Regions from separate parts of the Bradyrhizobium sp. 22 genome, predicted to be linked through region 1. Evidence: riboswitches for the same ligand, from Rfam matches in the RefSeq annotation. Region 1 holds a riboswitch; the other holds the start of a gene.
The links. A riboswitch is a leader RNA that binds a small molecule or an ion and turns the genes downstream of it on or off. The one in region 1 is predicted to bind cobalamin.
Positions count from the first base shown of each region.

Region 2: linked by a shared signal. The riboswitch ahead of K410_RS0118245 (TonB-dependent receptor) and the one ahead of K410_RS0114565 (energy-coupling factor ABC transporter permease) in region 1 are both predicted to bind cobalamin.

Region 1 covers NZ_KI519399.1:2,815,752-2,823,440, forward strand. The annotation lists gene K410_RS0114535 (cobalt-precorrin-6A reductase) at 1-548, opposite strand, end outside; gene K410_RS0114540 (bifunctional cobalt-precorrin-7 (C(5))-methyltransferase/cobalt-precorrin-6B (C(15))-methyltransferase) at 550-1,731, shown strand; gene K410_RS0114545 (cobalamin biosynthesis protein) at 1,728-2,096, shown strand; gene cobM (precorrin-4 C(11)-methyltransferase) at 2,093-2,875, shown strand; gene K410_RS0114555 (cobyrinic acid a,c-diamide synthase CobB) at 2,875-4,185, shown strand; gene cobA (uroporphyrinogen-III C-methyltransferase) at 4,182-4,913, shown strand; cobalamin riboswitch at 4,959-5,177, shown strand; gene K410_RS0114565 (energy-coupling factor ABC transporter permease) at 5,215-5,892, shown strand; gene cobF (precorrin-6A synthase (deacetylating)) at 5,933-6,682, shown strand; gene cobT (nicotinate-nucleotide--dimethylbenzimidazole phosphoribosyltransferase) at 6,693-7,689, shown strand, end outside.
Region 2 covers NZ_KI519399.1:3,559,839-3,567,527, forward strand. The annotation lists gene K410_RS0118220 (lytic transglycosylase domain-containing protein) at 1-239, opposite strand, end outside; gene K410_RS0118225 (adenylate/guanylate cyclase domain-containing protein) at 560-2,296, shown strand; gene K410_RS40400 (hypothetical protein) at 2,403-2,579, shown strand; gene K410_RS0118235 (hypothetical protein) at 2,728-2,940, shown strand; gene K410_RS0118240 (hypothetical protein) at 3,049-3,312, shown strand; cobalamin riboswitch at 3,352-3,565, shown strand; gene K410_RS0118245 (TonB-dependent receptor) at 3,680-5,917, shown strand; gene K410_RS0118250 (hypothetical protein) at 5,973-6,554, shown strand.

The sequences.
Region 1 (7,689 bases):
AGCATATCGAGCTCGCAATCAAGTGTGAACGGTCCACGCGAGACGATCACGTCGGCCGTGAAGGGCAGGGGCGCTTCGGGCGGATCGACGAAGCGCAGCGTGTAGCTGTGCTGCGGTTTCGTTGCAAACGGCGCGATATGCTGGCGGCCGATAGCGAGGAACACGTTTGCGGGCGCCTCCGGCAGCGCGGCGACGGCGGCGGTGACATCTGCAACCTCGGTCCATTTGTCGCCGGAGGCCCTGGTCCAAGGCGCGCGCTCCAGCGCGATCAGCGGCGTACAGGTTTGCGCGCACGCTTCGACCGCATGACGGCTCATCTCGGCAGCGAACGGATGCGTTGCGTCGATGACGTGGGTGATTCCCTGACAACGGAGGTAGCCGGCAAGGCCGCTCACGCCGCCGAAGCCGCCGATGCGGGTTGGCAGCGGCTGGTCCGCCGGTGCGCGGGTGCGGCCGCCATAGGAATAAACGGCGTCAAGCCCGGCGCGCGCGATCTCCGCGGCGAGCAGGCTCGCATCGGCCGTTCCGCCCAGTATGAGGGCGCGCATCGTGTCTGATCCCTGGCTGACCATCATCGGTATCGGCGAAGATGGCCTTGCCGGCCTGTCCGAGGCAAGCCGAAAGGCGCTCGATGAGGCCGAAACCGTGTTCGGCGGTGGGCGGCACCTTGCGCTTGCGGGCGTGACGGCGCGTGGCCGCCTTTGGCCGGTGCCATTTGATGCAGAAATCGTGCTGGGATGCCGCGGCCGGCCGACGGTGGTGCTCGCCTCCGGCGATCCTTTTTGGTATGGCGCCGGCGCAAGCCTTGCGGAGAGGCTTGAGGCGGGTGAGTGGATCGCGCATTCGGCGCCGTCGACGTTCTCGCTGGCTGCGGCGCGGCTAGGCTGGCGCCTCGAAACGACTGTTTGCCTCGGTCTCCATGCGGCACCGTTCGAGCGTCTTGTGCCGCATCTGGCGCGGGGGGCACGCATCATCTGCCTGGTGCGCGATGAGAACGCGGCAAGTGATCTCGCGAGATGGTTGACGGAGCGCGGATGGGGCGCCTCCGCATTCTGGACCCTTGCTGCGCTCGGCGGACCGCATGAAAGTATTCGCGAGCATCGCGCTGAGAGCTGTCCAACGGTTGTCCCGGGAAAGCTCGTTGCTGTCGCGCTGGAGGCGAGGGGGGCCGGCGGCCTGTCTCGCAGCTCGGGCCTGCCGGACGCTCTCTTCGCTCACGACGGCCAGATCACCAAGCGTCCTGTGCGCGCGCTGGCGCTCTCGGCGCTGTGGCCCTTCGCAGGCAGCACGTTGTGGGACATCGGCGCCGGCTCGGGCTCGATTTCAGTTGAATGGGCGCTGTGTGGCGGGACGGCAATCGCCGTCGAGGCGCGTGAGGACCGCGCGGCCAACATCCGCAGCAATGCGGAAGCGTTTGGGCTGGCTCACAAGATCACTGTCATCACGGGGAGGGCGCCCGAGGCTCTCGCAGGGCTGAAAGCGCCGGATTCCGTGTTTATCGGTGGCGGGCTCAATGAGGCGATGTTCGACGCCATCTGGTCGCGGCTTGCGCCGGGGGCGCGGCTGGTCGCACATTCCGTCACGCTGGAAACCGAAGCGCTGTTCGGCGAGCTGCACCAGCGCCATGGCGGCGAGCTGATGCGAGTCGAGATCGCGCATGCCGCGCCGCTTGGCCGCTACCGCTCCTGGGAGACGGCACGTCCGGTGGTGCAATGGAGTACGGCCCGATGAAAGTCGCCGGACTCGGATTTAAGAGTAATGTGACGCTGGCCTCGCTGCGGGAGGCGCTTGTGGCGGTGGGTAGCCTCGAAGGCCTCGACGCGGTGGCAACGGTCAGCGACAAGGCCGATGCGGAGGCGCTGCAGCAGCTCGCACGCGAGTGCGGTGTGCCGATCAAGGCTGTTCCGGTTGACATGTTGACCGGTATCGCAACGCCGACCCAGTCACATCTCGTGATGGAGAAGTTCGGGACCGGGTCGGTCGCAGAAGCCGCGGCGCTCGCGGCGGCTGGTCCTCGGGCCCGGTTGATTGCGACGCGCGTGATTTCGCAGGATCGCACCGCAACCGCCGCGATCGCGGAAGGAGACGGCGCATGACGGTGCATTTCATCGGCGCCGGGCCGGGCGCACCTGATCTGCTGACCTTGCGTGGTCGTGACCTGATCGCGGCCTGTCCGGTCTGTCTCTATGCGGGCTCACTCGTGCCCGAGGGCGTTCTGGCGCATTGCCCGCCCGGCGCGCGTATCGTCAACACGGCGCCGCTGTCGCTCGACGACATCATCGCGGAGATGGCCGCCGCGCATGCAGACGGCAAGGACGTCGCGCGGCTGCATTCCGGCGATCTCTCGATCTGGTCCGCGATGGGCGAGCAACTCCGCCGCCTGAGCGCGCTCGGCATTCCCTTTACGGTCACGCCAGGTGTGCCGTCCTTCTCCGCCGCTGCGGCAGCGCTGGAAGCCGAGCTCACGCTGCCGGGTCTTGCCCAGACGGTGGTGTTGACGCGCACACCGGGCCGCGCCAGTGCGATGCCTGACGGCGAGAAGCTGGCCGCGTTCGCCGCAACCGGCGCGGTGCTCGCGATCCATCTGTCGATCCACCTGCTCGATCAGTTCGTGGCCGAGCTCACGCCGCATTATGGCGGCGATTGCCCGGTCGCGATCGTCTGGCGCGCGAGCTGGCCGGATCAGCGCATCGTGCGCGCGACGCTGGCGACGCTCGATGCCACAATCGGCACGGAGATGGAGCGCACTGCGCTGATCCTGGTCGGCAAGACGCTTGGCGCTGCGGATTTCGACGAGAGCCGTCTCTATGCGGCCGACTACGACCGCCGCTATCGGCCGGTCGGAGCCGAGCCGCGCTTTCCGGAGGCGTCGTGATGCCGGCAGGCCTCGTCATCTCCGCACCGGCCTCCGGCGTCGGCAAGACCACGCTGACGCTGGCGCTCGCGCGGGCCTGGCGCCATCGCGGGCTGAACGTGCAGTGCTTCAAGAGCGGGCCGGATTACATCGATCCCGCCTTTCACGCCGCCGCTACGGGACGCGCCTCCGTCAACGTTGACAGCTGGGCGATGGATCGCGGGACGATCGCACATCTCGTTAGCCGCGGCACGGATGCCGATATCGCGCTCGCCGAGGGCTCGATGGGCCTGTTCGATGGCGTCGCCGCGCGCGGCGTCTGCGGCACCGGGGCCACCGCCGACATCGCGGAGATGCTGGGCTGGCCGGTGCTGCTGGTGATCGATCCCTCGGGCCAGGCCCAGACCGCCGCCGCAATCGCCGCGGGCCTGCGTGATTATCGTCCCGGCGTCAGACTTGCCGGCGTCGTGCTCAATCGCGTCGCCAGCCCGCGCCACGAGGATCTGGTGCGTCGCGCGCTCAACGATGCCGGCATCGCCGTGTTCGGCGCGCTGCCGCGCCATGCCGAGATCAGCCTGCCGAAGCGGCATCTCGGCCTGGTGCAGGCGGAGGAGCAGGCGGAGATCGGCAAGCTGATCGACGAGGCCGCGCGCTTCGTCGCCGAGCATGTCGATCTCGATGCGGTGCTGCGCGCGGCCGCGGCCTGGTCGCCGCAAGCGGCGGCGAGCGGCCTGAATGTGGCGCCGCCGGGACAGCGCATTGCGCTGGCGCGTGATGCCGCATTCTCCTTCGTCTATCCGCATATGCTGGAAGCCTGGCGCGCGGCGGGCGCCGAGATCGTGCCGTTCTCGCCGCTGGCCGATGAGACGCCGAACGCAAGCGCTGATGTGTGCTGGCTGCCGGGAGGCTATCCCGAGCTTCATGCCGGCAGGATCGCGTCCAATGTGCGCTTTCGCGGCGGCCTGCGTGCCTTCGCCGAGACGCGGCCCGTGCATGGCGAATGCGGGGGTTACATGGTGCTGGGGGCCGGGTTGACCGACGCGGACGGTGTCCGCCATGAGATGACGGGCCTGCTCGGCCTCGAGACCAGCTTTGCCAAACGCCGCATGCATCTGGGCTATCGCCTCGCGGCGCTCGCCGCGCCGATGCCGGGATATCGCGCCAGTGCGCGTCTGCGCGGCCACGAGTTCCACTATTCGACAATTCTCGCCCAGCCTGACACGCCGCTGGCGGTCGTGCATGATGCCACCGGCGCCGTCATCGCCGAGACCGGCTCGCAGCGCGGCCATGTCAGCGGCACCTTCTTTCATCTGATCGCGGAGGACCGGTGAGCGGGTTCGTTTCCTTCGTCTCCGCCGGGCCCGGCGATCCCGAGCTGCTCACGCTCAAGGGCGCCGCGCGGCTGCGCGAGGCCGACGTCGTGCTCTATGACGATCTCGCCTCGGGCGCAATCCTCGATCTCGCCCGGCCGGGCGCCAATCTGGTCGCGGTCGGCAAACGCGCAAGGCGGCCCTCGACCAAGCAGCATCACGTCAACCGCCTGCTGGTCGACTATGCCGCAACAGGGGCGCGCGTGGTGCGGCTGAAGTCCGGCGATGCCGGCATTTTCGGCCGGCTCGAGGAGGAGATCGAGACGCTGCGCGAGGCCGGCATCGGCTATGAGATCGTGCCCGGCGTCACCTCGGCCTGCGTCGCCGCCGCGCAGGCCGGCATTCCCCTGACCCGGCGTCACACCTCGCGCCGGGTGCAGTTCATCACCGGCGCCGACGTCACCGGCGAGCTGCCGCCGAATCTGAACTGGGCGGCGCTGGCCGATCCCGAGGCGACAACCGTGGTCTATATGGGCCGGCGCACCTTTCCGGCGCTTACCGCAAAATTGATCGCGCACGGCCTCGCCGCGGAGACCCCGGCGCTGGTCGCCGAATCCCTCGGCCGGTCCGACGAGCGGCTGGTCCGCACCACGATTGCCGAGCTGGCCGAGCAGCTTGCCCGCGGCGGTGCTCCTTCGACCGCCGCCGTGATCCTGTTCGGCGCGCTGGCCGGGGATTATCCGTCGTGATCGCCCCGGCCGCGCCTCGCCCCTTGACGCCGGCTCGGCGAAAGGGGCACACAGGAGCGGCAAGGTGCTCTACGCGGCGCAAAGCGCCGGAGCATAATCGGGAATGGGGATGGGCGGACCAAGTCGCGGCGCCCAAAACCCCAGCCGCCCCCGCGACTGTAAGCGGTGAGGGACTTCGATCAGCCACTGGGCCGCAAGGTTCGGGAAGGCCGGAGAACCCAGTGAACCGCGAGCCAGGAGACCGGCCCTGCACGTTTTGAGGCCAAGGCCGTCGGGTGTGACGGCAGGAAGGATCTGAGCCATGCATATCGAACCCGGTCTAGTGACGGGCGCCAAGCTCGTGCTGAGTTACGCAACCGGCATCGCCGCAGGCGGCGTTGCCTTGAAGCTTGCAGCCGAAACCGTGCGCGAGCAGGGCCTCGGCTCGTTCGCAGGCCGGACGCTCGCCACCACGATCCTCGTCTTCATCTTCTTCGAGATCCTGCCGCACTTCCCGGTCGGCGTCTCCGAGGTGCACTTCATCCTCGGCTCGACCTTGTTCCTGCTGTTCGGTGCCGCGCCCGCGGCCTTCGGCCTCGCGTTCGGCCTGCTGCTGCAGGGCGTGCTGCTGGAGCCGGTCGACCTGCCGCAATACGGCATGAACGTCACCACGCTGCTGGTGCCGCTGTTCGCGATCCAGGCCATCGCCTCGCGGATCATCGCCCGCAACACCGCCTATGTCGATTTGAAGTACGGCCAGGCGCTGGCGCTTTCGACGACCTATCAGGCTGGCGTGATCGCCTGGGTGGCGTTCTGGGCGCTCTATGGCTCCGGCTTTGCGATGAGCAATCTCGCCAGCATCGCGACGTTCGCCGCCTCCTATGCGCTGGTGATCGTGATCGAGCCGCTGGCCGATCTCGCCGTGCTGGCGGCGGCGAAGTCGCTGCGCGGCGTCACCGCGCCCGGCCTCGTCACTCCGCGCCTGCACAACGCAGCTTGACTGAGACAAGGGGCGGCCGTCATGGCCGCCCCGACGCGCGATGCTCACGCTTTCCCTGATCGGCATCGGTTGCGGCGATCCCGGCCAGCTCACGCGCGCCGCCGTTCAGGCCATCAACGCCGCCGACCTCATCCTGATCCCGCGCAAGGGAGCGGCGAAATCCGATCTCGCCGATCTCAGGCGGACGATCTGCGCGGATGTGCTCACCAGCGACACGACAGCCATCGCCGAGTTCGATCTTCCCGTGCGCGATGCTGCCGAGGCGGATTACCGCAAGGGCGTGGACGACTGGCACGATGCGGTCGCCGTGACCTGGTCGCAGGCGATCGCAGATCATCTCGGAAGCGGCGGCAAGGTCGCGCTGCTGATCTGGGGCGATCCTTCGCTGTATGATTCCTCGCTGCGCATCGCGCGGCGGCTCGCTCCCTTGCCCAGAATCGAGGTCGTGCCCGGCATCACGTCGATCCAGGCGCTGTGCGCGGCCCATGCGCTGCCGCTGAACGATATCGGCGAGCCGTTCCTGGTCACGACCGGGCGACGCCTGCGCGAAGGCGGCTGGCCGCAAGGCGTCGACACCGTGGTGGTGATGCTCGACGGCGGCACCGCATTCGAATCGTTGGATCCGGCAGGGATTCACATCTATTGGGGCGCCTATCTCGGCATGCCCGATCAGATCATCATGTCCGGCGCCCTCGCCGAAACCGGCCCGCGCATCGTCGCGGCACGGCAACAGGCGCGCGCGCGGCATGGCTGGATCATGGACAGCTATATTCTCAAGCGCAGGCGTTAAGCGAGGCAGCATGCTCCCCGAATGGGTCACCCGGAACTGCCCCGCGATCTCCGCGCTTCATCGCGAGGCGGCGATCGCGCGTCAGGCGCAGCTGACGAAGCCGACCGGCGCGCTCGGCCGGCTCGAGCAGCTCGCGATCGAGCTCGCCGGTTTGCAAGCGACCGAGCAGCCGCGCGCGGCGCGCGTGCCGATCATCGTCTTCGCGGGCGATCACGGCATCGTCGCGCAGGGCGTCTCGGCCTATCCGCAAGCGGTCACCATCGCCATGATGGCGAATTTCGCCTCCGGCGGGGCTGCGATCTCGGTGCTGGCGCGCGAGCTTGGCTCGCGCCTGGAGGTGGTCGATGCCGGCACGCTGGCGAGCGAGGCGATGACGGGCATCGTCGTCGACAAGCCGCGCCACGGCACGCGCGATTTCAGCGTGGAGGCCGCGCTCACGCCGGCCGAGCTGGCGTTTGCCTTCGAGGCCGGCCAGCGCGCGGTTGCGCGGGCGGAGGCCGACCAGCCCGATCTGTTGATCTTCGGAGAGATGGGCATCGGCAACACCACGACGTCGGCGGCGATTGCGGCGAGCCTGCTCGGCATCAGCGCCGAGGAGATCGCGGGCAGCGGCACCGGCGTCGATGCGGCCGGCCGGGCGCACAAGGCGCGCGTGATCGATGCCGCGCTTGCGCGTCACGGCGTTGCGGGCGCTGCGCCGGAGAAGATCCTGTGTGCCGTCGGAGGGCTCGAAATCGCCGCGATCTCGGGCGCGATCATCGCCGCCGCGCAGCGCCGCGTCCCCGTGCTGATCGATGGCTTCATCGTGTCGGTCGCAGCGCTTGCAGCGGTGCGGCTAAATCCATCATCTGAGCCCTATCTGCTGCCGTCGCACCAATCGGCCGAGCAGGGCCATCGTCTGGTACTGCGCGCTTTGAACGTGCAGCCGCTGATCAGCCTCGATCTCAGGCTCGGGGAGGGATCCGGCGCTGCCATCGCGCTGCCGCTGGTGCGGTCGGCCTGCGCGC
Region 2 (7,689 bases), 740 kb from region 1:
GCCGGTTTGCTGGAAGGCTCGTCGATGGTCTTCGACTTGCGCTTGGCCTCGGCGTGCTTGCCGTGGCGCGACTTCGCCGCGGACTTCGCCGCGGCGTGACGCTGCTTGCCGGCTTTCGCCTCATGCGTCTTCTTCGGCGTGGAGGATTTGTGACTGCTTTTTGCCGCCAGCCCGGTGGGAACGAGAGCCAATGCGGCCACGGCAACGGCACACGCGAGCGAGCGTAGGCACTGGTTCATTCCATGGTCCCCCTGCGAAACCACCACAAACCAAGGTCCGCGACGACATGCGGCTTGAGAATCACGATACCGGATACGATGCCACGGCATCGTCCCGCATTCCTCACGCTGTCGCAACAATGCGGCGAAATACCGATGTGATGCGGGAACTCCGGGGAAATGAGGTGTTGGCTGTCCTTTAACCTTTATTAACGATCCGGACGTGCTCGACGGCGAGGACGGTTCAAGGCGCCTGAAGGAACCAGATTGCGCGTGTTCCCGCAGCTGGACTCGGTGTATGGAGTTCCCTCCCTGCATCCTTTTGGCCTTTGCCCGCACCTATGCCGATTTTCAACCAGTCGATCCGGCACAAGATCGTCGGCATCGCCCTCGGACTGATCGTCCTGATGCTGGTCACCTCGATCCTGTCGATGGTGATGTCGAGCCAGGTCGGCGTCCTCCTGGACGAGCTGACCAATCGCTACATCCCGGCCTACAGCCATCTGGCTCGCGCCAACATCCATTCGCTGGAGCGGGCGCTGGCGCTGCGGCGGGTGGTGATGACCAGGATGGAGGCGCCATCGGACGAGCAGGCCTATGCGGCGCGCCTTCGCGACTTCGAGGAATCCGACCGCAAGATCGAGGAGGACGCCGAGGCCGCACGCAAGCTCATCAACATGATCATCGACGACCCCAGGACCTATTCCGACAATGCCGCCCTGGGGCGGATCGATATCCGCATCGAGACCGCCGTCACCGAGCTGCGCCGCGACCTGAGCGAGGACCATGCGAAGCTGCTCAAGCAGGCCGACGCCAGGCAGATGACGGAGGCCCGCGGCACGCTGGAACACATCGACGTGGTGCGCGACCAGTTCAACCGGAAGGTCGATGCGATCCGCGCCGACATGCTGACGCAGGTCTTCTTCTCGACGACGCAGGTGATCGGCCGCCAGCATCAGGCGATCGTCGTCTCGGGCGTCGTGACGCTGCTCGCGGCGATCGTCGGCTTCGTCTTTGCGCTGATGGTGTCCAGCGGCATCACCCGCCCGGTGCGGCTGCTGCTCGCCGGAACCCGGGAGGTCGAGGCAGGCCGCTTCGACAAGACCATCACCGTCTCCACCCAGGACGAGATCGGCGAGCTCGCCGCGGCCTTCAACCGCATGACCGAGCAGCTCCGGCACAACGAGCGCATCCGCGAGACCTTCGGCCGCTACATCGATCCCAAGGTGGTGCAGGGGCTGATCGACCGGCCGGAGATCGCGATCGACGGCGAGCGCCGGGTCATGACCATCATGTTCTGCGACATGAGCGGCTTCACCTCGATGAGCGAGGGCATGACGCCGCGCGGCCTCGTCAAGGTGATGAACCACTATTTCACGGTGATGTCCGCACCCGTCAGGAACAATCGCGGCATCATCGACAAGTATATCGGCGATGCCATCATGTCCTATTGGGGGCCGCCCTTCATCGAGGACGGCGAGCAGGCGCTTCTTGCCGGCATCGCGGCGATCGAGATGGCCGATCAGGTGCCCGCGCTCCAGCGGCAGCTGCCCGACCTGCTCGGCATCCGCGCTATGCCCGCGCCGTGCGATTTGCGGATCGGCATCGCCACCGGCGAGGTGCTGACCGGCAGCATCGGCTCCGAGCTGATGATGAGCTTCACCGTGATGGGCGATGCCGTGAACCTGGCCTCGCGGCTGGAAGCGGTCAACAAGGTCTACGGCACCCGCATCCTGATCTCGCAGGCCACCGCCGAGGCGATCGGGACGCGGCTCGAGCTGCGCGAGATCGATCGTCTGGCGGTCGCCGGCCAGAGCGCGCCGCAGCCGATCTTCGAGGTGATGGCGAGGGCGGGCGGGCTCACCGATGCGCAAGCCAGCCTGCGCACGCACTATGCCGAGGCGCTTGCCGCCTATCGTATCAGGCGCTTCGATGCGGCGCGCGCTGCCTTCAACGCGGCCCTCGAAGCCGTTCCCGGTGACGGGCCCTCGCGCACGATGCTCGGCCGCATCGCGCAGCTCAAGGCGAGCCCGCCTGACGAGGCATGGGACGGCGCCTGGCGCCTCGACAGCAAATAGGGCCGCCGCACCGGAAAAATTGCTTCTGCTCGATAACGATGTTTGCCGTGACCTATTTCCCGGGCTTAGGTTGGATGTCCTTGAGGCGTTTGATGGGGACACGCCGATGCCAGAACTTCAGGACAGGCTGGAACGGTTTGAGACGCTCACCGCCGAATGCGAGCTGATCGCCAAGCTCGCCACCGATGGCAGCAAGCGCGAGTTCTATCTGAAGCTTTCGGAGCAGTACCGTCAGTTGGCGGTCGACATGCGGCAGGCGATCGCGACCGAGGCCGCGGCCTGAGGCCGGCTGCAATCCGTTCTTAAGGTTTGGCGCGCATCCTGATGGCATGCGGGCGTCGCTGATAGGTGATGCCCGTGGTGGGAAGGCCGGGGTTCGCTGCAATGCAGCGCGCACCGGAACGTCATTGTCGTGCTAGACAGGGCATCCCATGCGCCTCGTTGCCGTGATCATGTTCGCGCTCATGACGGCGGCCTGCGACCAGGAGCAGGACATCACCGGCTCGACGACGCCGGCCTGCCCCTTGCGGGCCTACAGCTACAATCCCCGCGACCTGAACCAGTGCGTCGCCGCCTGCAAAGCATGCGATCGCGGCACCACCGTCACCTGCTCGACCTCCTGCACCCTCAAGGGCGCGCGCTGAGCGCGTTGGCGGCCGCCTCCGGAGCTGCCTCTCGCAATTGGCGGTGCTTAGGCACCGGAACGATTCACTTGGGTTAATCATTGAAGAGGCGGCAGGACGTGGAGTCCGATGGAAATGGGTATGCTCGATCCCGGTCGATTTCTGGTGTCGTGCTCGCATTGCGAGGCCTGGCCGATGGCCGCCAATGTGAAGCGGTCGAGCTGGTCGGCGTCTCCGCATGAGGTCCGCTTTGTCTGCACGCGCTGCCGCCGCGAGGAAACCGCGATCGTCTCGGCCTCCGGCGAACTGACCCCGATCAAACGCATCGATGTTCCGCCGCGCGACGTCACGGCCGCCTGGGCCCTGGCGCAACGTCCGCGCGGACGGACCTGAGTGCCGCCCAACGGTCGATTGACACGCTGCCGGAGCGACACGTAAATGGCCGGCGACGGTTCTCCCCAGGGAGATCAAAAGGGAATGTGGTGCGGGACGTCCCAATGCCGGGATCTGTCCCAACGCCACGGCTGCCCCCGCAACTGTAAGCGGTGAATCTTTCGTCCTGTGCCACTGGGAACCTCGGTCCTGGGAAGGCGACGCAAGGTAACGACCCGCGAGCCAGGAGACCTGCCGTCAGCCGTGGTCACACGCGAAGATGTCGGTCGGGGAGTACAGACATTGGCTTCATCGGAGCAGTCCGCCGCTCTGCCGTGAAACCTCGTTCGCTGTGACGTGCCACTGACGTCATACCGAGGTGACAACAATGTCCCGTCTCGTTTCTGCCGCCCGGCGCCTCAGCGCCGGCCTGCTCGCATCCGTCTCGTTCCATTCGCTGGATCTGTCCTCCGCCTTCGCCCAGCAGGGGCTTGCCGAGCAATTGCCGCCGATCGAGGTGAGCAAGCCCGCCGATCAGAACCGCACGCGGGCGAGGGCGACAGGTGAGGGCGAGGCGACGCGGCCGCGGCGAGCCGCGAGCGTCGCGCCAGCAATCGACGGCACTGGCTCGTCCGGCTCGGGCTCGGAGGCTGTCGCCGGCGGCGGCGGTATCGTCGGAGCCGCCACGACCGTGATCACGGCCGCGGATATCGCGCATTCGCCGTCGCAGACGCTTGCCGAGATCATCGCCACGCAGGTGCCGGGGGCCCAGATCACGACGTTCTATGGCGGCCAGATCGGCGCCAAGACCAGCGTGGACCTGCGCGGCTTCGGCGCCTTTGCCACCGCCAACACGCTGGTGCTGGTCAACGGCCGGCGGCTCAACGACGTCGACATGGCGCAGGTGGACCTCTCCACCATCCCGCTCAATTCCATCGAGCGCATCGAGATCACGCGCGGCAATTCCGGCGCGGTGCTTTACGGCGACAACGCGGTCGGCGGCGTGATCAACATCGTCACCAGGACCGGCGCCGGCGGACCGCCCGTGACTGCGCGCATCGAGGCCGGATTCGGCTCGTTCAACACCAGGCTCGGCAACGTCTCGACCTCGCTCAATTCCGGTCCATGGTCGACCTCGTTCTACGGCAATGCCGTCAGGACCGACGGCTATCGCGACAACAATCGCTATTCCCAGCAGAACGGTGTCGGCAATCTCAACTACACCACGCCGGGCCTGAGCGCGTTTCTCACCATCACCGGCGATAATCAGGAGCTGCGGCTGCCGGGCGGCCGCACCGTCGATCCCTCGATCGGCCTCGACGAGCTCAGGACCAACCGCCGAGGCACCAGCACGCCCTTCAATGCCGCCAACCAGCAGGGCTTCAGCGCAACGGCCGGGTTCACCAAGACTTTGGTCAACGGCGTCGATCTCATCGTCGACGGCGGTGTGCGCGACAAGCAGCAGCAGAGTACGTTCTTCTCCAGCCCGACGCCGGTTCCGGCCTTCTTCACCTCGACTTATGTCGAGTCCCAACTGACGAACTGGTCGATTACGCCGCGGCTCAGCGTGAAGAGCCTGCTGCTCGGCCTGCCGTCGCAGCTCCTGACCGGCATCGATTATTACGATGCGAGCTTTGCGCAGAACCGCGGCGCCGGGCAGGGGCTCGCCGCCTGGCACAATTACGACCTCCGGCAGCAGACGGTCGCGGGTTATTTCCAGCACACATTGGGCGTGCTGCCCACGACCGACATCTCCTACGGCGCGCGGGTGCAGAACGTCCGTCTTGCGGCACGCGACAATTTCGACGCGGCGGCGCCGTTCAATGCCGATATCGGTGCGCTGCCGCTGACGAGCGACGAGACCCAATATGCGCTGCATCTCGGGGCCGAGCATCGTCTCAACGACGTGGTCTCGCTGTTCGCTCGCGCCGCGCGCGCGTTCCGCACGCCTGACGTCGACGAGCGCCTGTCCTCGGGGCCGTCCTTCGATCCCCTGACTTTCGCCGCGATCCCGCAAACGTTCCAGCTCAAGACCCAGACCTCGCAGGACATCGAGGGCGGTCTGCGCATCAGGGGCGGCGGTCTGCAGCTGCAGAGCAGTCTCTATCTGATGGACCTCACCAACGAGGTCCATTTCAACCCGGTCCTGTTCTACAACACCAATCTCGATCCGACCCGGCGCTACGGCTCGGAGACCAGTCTGTCCTATCGCGTCAACGACACCCTGCTGCTGCGCTCCGGCATGGCCTATACCCGCGCGGTCTTCCGCGAAGGCATCTGGGCCGGCAACGACGTGCCGCTGGTGTCGCGCTATACGGCGAGTGCGGGTGTCAGCTGGAACATCTGGCAGAACTACGTGGTGCTCGATGCCACTGCGCGCTTCTGGAGCGAGCGGCGCATGGACAACGACCAGGCGGGCACCCAGAAGCCGATCCCGGCCGGCGGCACGATCGACCTCAAACTCAGCGGCCAGTACGAGCGCTACTTCTGGTCCCTCGGCGTCAACAATGTGCTGAATGCGCTCTACTACGACTACGCCATCGCCAGCACCTTCACGGACGGCCGCTTCAGTGCCTATCCGCTGCCCGGCCGTACCTATCTGCTCAAGGCCGGCGCCTCGTTTTGATCTCAAATGGAACGGCATCCGAAACAGAAGGAATTCACCCATGCTTCCTGACGTCATGGCTGGCAGCATCCAGCTGCCTCACGACGGCCGTCTCCGGCTTCAGCCGGTCGCGCCGCGCCTTGCGCCCATTTTCTGCTTTGCGCTGCTGACGGCGTCATGCGCGCTGGCCAGCTTTGCGTTCGCCTGCGCAACGCCGTTCGCGGCCTTCGCCGTCGTGGCCGCGGCGATGCTGCCGCTGCGTCCGGCGCTGCTCGTCGTCACCGGCGCCTGGCTCGTGAACCAGACCATCGGTTTCGGCGTGCTGCATTATCCCGTTGACGCCGGCACGATCGCCTGGGGTTTGGTCATCGGTGTGGCTGCGTTGCTGTCGACCGCGGCCTCGTCGACGGTGCTCGGCCTGCTGCCCCAGCACCGCACGCCGCTGCTGCTCGCGATCATGCTCGTCGTCGCCTATGGGATTTACGAGCTCGCGCTGCTCGCCCCAACGCCGTTCCTCGGCGGCGAGGGCGCCTTCACTGCCGCGATCGTGATGCGCATCGGCCTGACCAGCGCCGCCTGGCTCGCCGGCCTCGTCGCCGTCTGCGAGATCGTCCGTATGGTCGATCCGTTCGGCCGCAAGGGCGCGACGTCGGCGTGAGTGCTTCTTGTAGCCCGGTGGAGCGCAGCGCAATCCGGGGCCGCTCGCCCGGCATCTCGCATCGTCCCGGATTACGCTTGCGCTCGATCCGGGCTACGGCACCGTGCCTGTGTCGGTCTCTGTCAATCCATCAGCGCGAAAATATTCTACTTTACCGAAATTCGGAAAGGGCGTATGTGTCGCCCATCCCGGCTCAACCAGGAGGGGCGATCTCGAGGTCGTCTTGATCGCGAGCCGGGCTTGCGGTGGACGCGGCAGCGTCGGCACGAGAGGGGACGGGCAGGGCGGGTAGTCCCTGTGAGCCCGAACCCCGCGTGTGACGAACGGCGCTGCTAGGCTTCGTCTCGTCTGTAAGTTTCCGGTTCCGTGTACAAGGGCCGGGAATACTGCGGCGACATGGCGGGCCGTGCGTACGGCAAAACCGTGTGGTCCCGGCCGTCGTTGCTACGGTCAAGCCTACCGCGGAGGTGCGAGCGAGCCCAACCGGGCAGACTGCATCATCCAATCCGCGGGGCGAGGGAGGCCAGAAGGACATTCGGCTCCCGGGAGAGCGCGGCATAAGCCGTCCGACCATCGCGCAGGGAAGGCCGAGTGATCGGCACCACCTGTATGCTGCTGTGCGGTTCTTCTGCGTGTGCATTTTGCGCAGCAGACCGCGGGTGCGTTGTCAGCACCCGGCCTTCCCTGCGCCCTCTTGGATTTGAGGGTGGAGACGCAAGCAAAGCTCGGGCGAATTTGAGCCGCGAGAGCGAAAAGGCATGCCCGTCGCCACACACGCGATGTCATCGCCCGCGAAAGCGGGCGATCCAGTATTCCAGAGACGCCAGAGGTCAATCCGACAAGCCGCGGCGTACTGGATTGCCCGCCGGAGCCTGTCATCGGGCTCGCCGAAGGCGAGACCCGGTGGCGGGGAATGACAGGGGTGATTGGAGGACCAGCTCGCTCGCGTGCCCCGGACGCAGCGCAGCGTCCCCGGCGATGCGAAGCATCGTCCGGTACGGTGCGCTGCAGAGCCGGGGCCCATGTCGCGGCATTGGACCGTGTCGCCCTGGGTCCCGGCTCTGCGCCGCAACGCTCGCGCGTTGCGGCTTGTCCGGGACACGGCGGAGCGATCGAGGCGACTCACTTTGTGTCT